2 regions of the Terrabacter aeriphilus genome follow, and region 1 is predicted to be linked to the other one. Evidence: predicted binding sites of a transcription regulator. Region 1 holds the regulator's gene; the other holds the start of a gene.
The links. Region 1 encodes Rex, which represses fermentation and respiration genes when NADH is low (regulators of the CRP and FNR family bind a similar motif). Its sites were predicted from a motif close to CTTGTGAANNNNTTCACAAG; they were not measured.
Positions count from the first base shown of each region.

Region 2: a site for Rex is predicted at 2,062-2,081, ahead of ABD979_RS05165 (geranylgeranyl reductase family protein). Genes of this name have one in related genera too.

Region 1 covers NZ_BAABIW010000018.1:255,825-259,226, reverse strand. The annotation lists gene hemA (glutamyl-tRNA reductase) at 1-1,051, opposite strand, end outside; gene ABD979_RS15090 (redox-sensing transcriptional repressor Rex) at 1,048-1,731, opposite strand; gene ABD979_RS15085 (glutaredoxin family protein) at 1,876-2,136, opposite strand; gene ABD979_RS15080 (RNA polymerase sigma factor) at 2,122-3,105, shown strand; gene ABD979_RS15075 (DUF5667 domain-containing protein) at 3,304-3,402, shown strand, end outside.
Region 2 covers NZ_BAABIW010000009.1:8,067-11,468, forward strand. The annotation lists gene ABD979_RS05155 (isochorismate synthase) at 1-1,119, opposite strand, end outside; gene ABD979_RS05160 (demethylmenaquinone methyltransferase) at 1,205-1,897, shown strand; gene ABD979_RS05165 (geranylgeranyl reductase family protein) at 2,106-3,402, shown strand, end outside.

The DNA of each region.
Region 1 (3,402 bases):
CGGTGACGAGCTCGCGCACCCGCACCACCTGGGTCGTGTCGGCGCGGCCCTCGAGTAGCAGGCCGAGGGCCTGGAGGTCGACGAGCGTGACGCCGGGGACGGGGCGGCCCCAGCTGTCGGCCGGCTCGACGTCGCGCGGCAGCGCGAGGTCGACGACGACCTGCGGGCGGCCGCCGCGGCGCGCTGCGCTCTCGGCGAGCATCCCGGCCGTGATGACGTGGCCGACGGCCCCGGTGCAGGTGATGACGAGGTCGCTCGCGGCGAGCACGTCGGGCAGCGCGTGCCACGGCCGGGCCTGCCCGGAGGTCGCGGCCGCGAGGCGCTCGGCCCGCTCGGGCGTGCGGTTGACGATGGTCAGGGAGTCGACGCCGGCGCGGTGCACCGTCGCCGCGGCGAGCCCGCTCATTCCCCCGGCACCGACGACGGCGGCGCCCACCCCGGCGAGGGGCCCGAGCACGGCGCTCGCCTCCTCGAGGGCGATCTGCACGAGCGACACGCTGTGCTGGTCGATGTCGGTCTCGGTGTGCGCGCGCTTGCCGACGCGCAGGGCGCCCTGGAAGAGCGCGTTGAGCGACTCCCCCACCTGGCCGCGCTGCTGCGAGGCCGCGAGCGCGTCGCGCATCTGGCCGAGGATCTGCGCCTCGCCGACGGCCATCGAGTCGAGCCCGCACGCCACGGTGAAGGTGTGCGCGACGGCCGCGTCGTCGTAGCGGACGTAGAGGTGGTCGGCGAGCGCCTCGGCCCGGGCGGCCAGGGCCGCGCTCGGGTCACCGGGCGGCAGGTCGGCCAGGGGGCGCGTGCCCTCGGCCGGCTCGATGCCGGCGGCGAGCGCGAGGGACTCGCCGATGGCCGCCACCGCGGGGTGGAAGGCGGGAACGGCGGCATACACCTCGAGCCGGTTGCACGTGGAGAGCACGACGGCCTCGCTCGCGGTCGCCGAGGAGAGCACGGAGGCGGCGATGGCGCGGCTCGCGTCGGGGTGCTCCGCGAGCGCCTCGAGCACCGACAGCGGGGCGGTGTGGTGCGACAGGCCGATGACGAGCAGGCTCATGAGCTGGCCACCGCCTCCCGGAGGTGGCCCGCGGCGAGCGACTTGCGCTGCGCGTGGAAGGCGAGGATCTGCAGCTCGGTCGAGAGGTCGACCCGACGCACGTCGACGCCCTCGGGGACCGAGAGCACGGCCGGCGCGAAGTTGAGGATGGAGCTGATGCCGGCGCCCACGAGCGCGTCACAGACGGCCTGCGCGGCCGGCGCGGGCGTCGCGATGACGCCGATGGCGATGGCCTCGACGGCGTGGTGCGCGGGCAGCTCGGCGAGCGGGCGGATCGGCACGCCGACGACGAGCTCGTCGGCGAGCTGGGGGTCGTCGTCGTAGAGCCCGACGATGCGGAACCCCTTGGTGACGAAGCCGGAGTACGACGCGAGGGCGTGACCGAGGTTGCCCATCCCGACGATGGCCACGGGCCAGTCCTCGGTGAGCCCGAGGGCGCGCGAGATCTCGAGGGCGAGCGTCTCGACGTCGTAGCCGACGCCGCGGACCCCGTAGGAGCCGAGGTGGCTGAGGTCCTTGCGCAGCTGGGCCGAGCGGACGCCGACCTCGGCGGCAAGCTCTTCGGACGAGACCGACAGGACGCCGTCCTCAGCGAGGCGCGAGAGCGTCCGGAGGTACTCGGGAAGCCGCGCGACGGTTGCGTCGGGGATCTCTCGACGCAGTGCAGGGTCGGCGGACACGCTTGCTCACCGGCTCCTCTCAGCGAGGCGTTCGAAACGAACGCGGAGCACGTGGGGACTCGATCAGGCTAGACGTTTGTGAAGGCATGCACAAAGTTGACGGGAGGGCGTCTACCACGGCATGGGGCGGGCCACGGAGGCAGGTCACCCCAGCGCGGCTCGGAGCCGCGCCTCGTCGACTCGCCAGAAGTCGTGCCGTCGCCCGTCGACGAAGGTGACGGGGATCTGCTCCGCGTAGCGCCGCAGCAGCTCGGGGTCGTCGTCGACCGAGCGCTCCTCCCACGCGACGCCGAGCTCGCGCGTCACCCGCTCGACGACGACGCGCGCGTCGTCGCACAGGTGGCAGCCCGGCCGTCCGAGCAGCACGACCCGGGGGGTCGCGGCGCCGTCGTGCTCGATCGTCATGCCCACCACTGTAGGACGGCGCAGCCGCCGCGCGAGCCCTCTCGACCCGCCCCGCCGGCTCCCGCAGCCCGTGGTCCACGTGGTGAGCGCCACGTCGCCCGGCTCCCATCGGGCGCCGGCTTCCGCCAGACTGTCGACCGATGCGCGCGAGGACGTCGGCCCCCCCGACAACGCCCTGCCCCGGGAGCGTCCCCGGCCGCGGCGTGGGCGCCGCCTACCCCTGCACCGGCCACCCCCGCACTGGCCACCCCCGCACTGGCCACCCCCGCGCCCTCACGCGCGGCGCCCGGCCGGCGCGCGGCGCCCAGCTGGCGCGCGGCGTTCGACGCGCTCTGGGCCGCGGTCGCCGACGAGGGCACGCTCACCGGCGGCACCGGGCGGGGTGCGGGCCGCGGCCGGCCGGGCGAGCGCGACGCCGCCGAGCAGGCGCGCCTCGCGGCGCTCGTCGAGCTGGCCCAGGGCGGCGACACGGAGGCGTTCGCCCAGCTCTACGACGCCTACGTCGACACCGTCTTCCGCTACGTCCTCGTGCGCGTCGCACACCGAGCGCTCGCCGAGGACCTCACGTCCGAGACCTTCCTGCGCGCCCTGCGCCGCATCGACTCCTTCAGCTGGCAGGGCAAGGACATCGCGGCGTGGTTCGTCACCATCGCGCGCAACCTCATCGCCGACCACGTGAAGTCGGCGCGCTTCCGCTTCGAGGTGACGACGGCCGACATGCGCGACGCCGACGAGCGCGTCGACGCCCCCGACGACGAGGTGCTGACGCGGCTGCGCGACGAGCGGCTCGTGGCGGCCATCCGGACCCTCGGCCCCGACCAGGCCGAGTGCGTGACGCTGCGCTTCCTGCAGGGCCTCAGCCTGGCCGAGACCGCCGCCGTGCTCGGCAGGTCCGAGGGCGCGGTCAAGCAGCTGCAGCTCCGCGCCGTGCGCGCCCTGCGCCACGAGCTGGAGGGGGTGGCGCTGTGAGCCCGCGCCCCGTCGCCCGCGGCCGTATGCCGGGTGCCCCCACCGCGCGTAACCTCCCCGGTCGCCGCCTCGTTCTCAGCGTGCCGGGGGGGGCGACCGTGCGGGCCGCGCGGGCCGTCGGATCCCGCCGCCCACCTGACCCGCAGCACCTGACACACCCGAACACCCGACCGGCCCGACCCGGACGCAGGAGGAGCCATGGACCTCGGCCGCAGCGCCGACGCCGAGCTGCTCCAGCGCGCCCTCGACGGTGAGGCGGTCGGCGACCCCGGCATCCTCGAGCTCGTGACGGTGCTG
Region 2 (3,402 bases), on a different contig from region 1:
GGCGTCCATCCAGCCGACGGGACCGGCGTAGCGGCCCCGGTCCATGTGCTCGAGCTCGCCGATGAGCTCGACGGCGCGGGCGGTGGGGGTGCCGCCCACGGCGGCGGACGGGTGCAGCGACGCCGCGAGGGTGAGCGACGACGCGTCGTCGGCGCTCACGGCGGCGACGTCGGTCGCGAGGTGCATGACGTTGGGCAGGTGCAGCACGAAGGGTGCCTCGGGCACGTTCATCGACGAGCAGTGCGGGGCGAGGGCCTCCGCGACGGAGCGCACCGCGTACTCGTGCTCCTCGAGGTCCTTCGACGACCGGGCCAGCGACGCGGCGAGGGCGAGGTCCTTGGCGTCGTCGCCGGTGCGCCGGATCGTGCCGGCGAGCACGCGCGAGGTGATGAGCCCCTGGTCGCGGCGCACGAGCAGCTCGGGCGTCGCGCCCACGAGCCCGGCGACGGCGAAGACCCAGGTGTTCTCGTAGCGCTCCGCGAGCCGGCGCAGCAGCCAGCGGGGGTCGATGGGGCCGGATGCCGTCGCGACGAGGTCGCGGGCGAGCACGACCTTGTCGACCTCCCCGGCCGCGATCCGCCCGACGGCCTCGGCGACGGCGTGCGCGTAGTCGGCCGGCGAGACGTCGCCGTCCGAGAAGGCCACGTCGCCGGGAGGCTCGGGATCGCTTGCCACGGAGGGCGTCTCGAGCAACGTCAGCTGCGGGTCGAGCGAGACCGTGGTGAGCCAGGTCTGGCCGTCGCGGCGCCCGACGATCGTGGAGGGCACGACGAGCCGCGCGGGCTCGGCCGAGTCGGCCGCGAAGGGGAAGGAGCCGAAGCAGACGAGGCCCGTGCCGGGTCGGCCCACGTCGTCGCGCACCACTGCGTGCCGGGCGACCTCGCGCCACCACGTCTCGGCGGCCGCGAACCGGTCCGGGCCGCGCGACTCGAACGACAGCGCGGTGCCCCAGCCGACGATGCCCTCGCCCCGACGCACCCACGAGAGCAGGTCGTCGGGCCGGTGGTCGGCGGGCAGGTGCGAGAGCAGGGGGTCCGTCGTGTCGAGCGGCACGGTGCGGACGACGACCGTCGGCCCCGGCGCGGGGGACGGCGCTTCGGTGGCGGGAAGCGTGGACATCGGTTGCAACTCTACGGCGCGGGCCCGCGCCGCCCCGCCGCGACCGTCCGGGGCGCCCACCGTGCGCGGGTGCGAGGATGAGCGCATGAGCCGTGCGCAGCTGGACAAGAAGCCGGTCGACGTCGCGTCGATGTTCGACACCGTCGCCGAGAAGTACGACGTCACCAACGACGTGCTCTCGCTCGGGCAGGACCGGCTGTGGCGCCGCGCCGTCGTCAAGGCCGTCGACGCGAAGCCGGGGGAGCGGATCCTCGACATCGCGGCCGGCACCGGCACCTCGAGCGAGCCGTGGGCCGACCGTGAGATCGAGGTCGTGCCGGCCGACTTCTCGCTCGGCATGCTGCGCGTCGGCCGTCGCCGGCGGCCCGACATGGCCTTCACGGCCGCCGACGCCATGCGCCTGCCCTTCGCCGACGAGAGCTTCGACGTCGTGACGATGAGCTTCGGCCTGCGCAACGTCGCCGACACCGACCTGGCCCTGCGCGAGTTCCTCCGCGTGACCAGGCCGGGCGGTCGCCTCCTCGTGTGCGAGTTCAGCCAGCCGGTCAACGCGCTCTTCCGCACCGTCTACACGAACTACCTCATGCGCGCGCTGCCGCCGGTGGCCCGCCGCACGTCGAGCAACCCCGAGTCCTACGTCTACCTCGCCGAGTCGATCCGCGCGTGGCCGCCGCAGGGCGAGCTCGCGCGCGTCATCGAGTCCGCGGGCTGGCAGCAGGTCGGCTGGACCAACCTCACGGGCGGCGTCGTCGCGCTGCACCACGCGACGAAGCGCTGAGCCCACCCCGAGCCCGTGTGCCGGGTGCCGTCGTCGCCGCAGACGGTGGCCTCTCGATGCGGTGCGACCCGCACGAGGTGGCCCCTCGACGGTGATCGGGTGTTCAGGGTTAGGCATGCCTTATCTGACAAGCGCGAAATCTCGGGAATAGACTCGGCCGATAGTTCGTGAAGATCTTCACAAGCGGTTCGGAAGCGTGCAGGGAGACATGACCAGTTCGAGCGTCGCGCCCAGCCCCTCGGGGTCTGGTGCTGCACCCGTCGAACGGGCCGACGTCATCGTCGTCGGCGCCGGTCCGGGTGGCAGCGCGACGGCGGCCTACCTCGCCGACCACGGCCTCGACGTCGTGCTCCTCGAGAAGTCGGCCTTCCCGCGCGACAAGATCTGCGGCGACGGCCTGACCCCGCGCGCGACGAAGGAGCTGATCTCCCTCGGCGTCGACACGACCGGCTGGCAGCGCACCAAGGGCCTGCGGATCAAGGGCGGCGGGCACACCCTGCAGCTCGACTGGCCCGAGTCCGACGCCTTCCCCGGCTACGGCATGGTCCGCACGCGCGCCCAGCTCGACGAGTCCCTGGCCCGTCACGCCGAAAGCCGCGGCGCCCTGCTCCACGAGCGCACGAGCGTCACCGCGCCGCTGCGCGACGCCTCCGGCCGGGTCACCGGCGTCAGCGCCAAGCGCCTCGACGAGAGCGGCCGGGCCACGGGCGAGACGGTGACCTACCGCGCGCCCGTCGTCGTCGCGAGCGACGGCGTGTCCTCGCGCCTCGCCACGGCGGTCGGCCGCCCCAAGCGCGAGGACCGCGTCATGGGCGTGGCCGTCCGGGCGTACTACACGACGCCGAAGCGCGACGACTACCTCGAGAGCCACCTCGAGCTGTGGAGCCGCGACGACGCCGGCAACCGCATCCTCATGCCGGGCTACGGCTGGCTCTTCCCGCTCGAGGACGGCCGCACCAACGTCGGCCTCGGCACGCTCGACACGACGTCGGCCTTCCAGAGGACGGACTACAAGGACGTCATGCGGCGCTGGGTCGAGGACATCTCCCCGGAGTGGCAGCTCGAGCACGACGAGTCGGCCGGTCCGATCCGCGGCGCCGCCCTGCCGATGGGCTTCAACCGCACGCCCCTCTACGCCGACGGCCTGCTGCTCGTCGGCGACTCGGGCGGCATGGTCAACCCCTTCAACGGTGAGGGCATCGACTACGCGCTCGAGGCCGCGCGCCTCGGTGCAGAGCTCGTCGCCCAGGCGATGGCACGCCCGGGCGACGCGGCCCGCGAGCGGGTCCTCGCGACCTACCCCAAGGTGATGAAGCACGAGCTCGGCGGCTACTTCACCCTCGGCCGCTGGTTCGCCCACGCGATCGGCAACCCCGAGGTCATGCGCCTCGCGACGAAGTACGGCCTGCCCCGCACGAAGCTCATGCCGCTGCTGCTCAAGATCATGGCCAATCTGGCCGACCCGACGAGCAAGGGGGCGAGCGACCGGCTCGTCACCGCCCTCT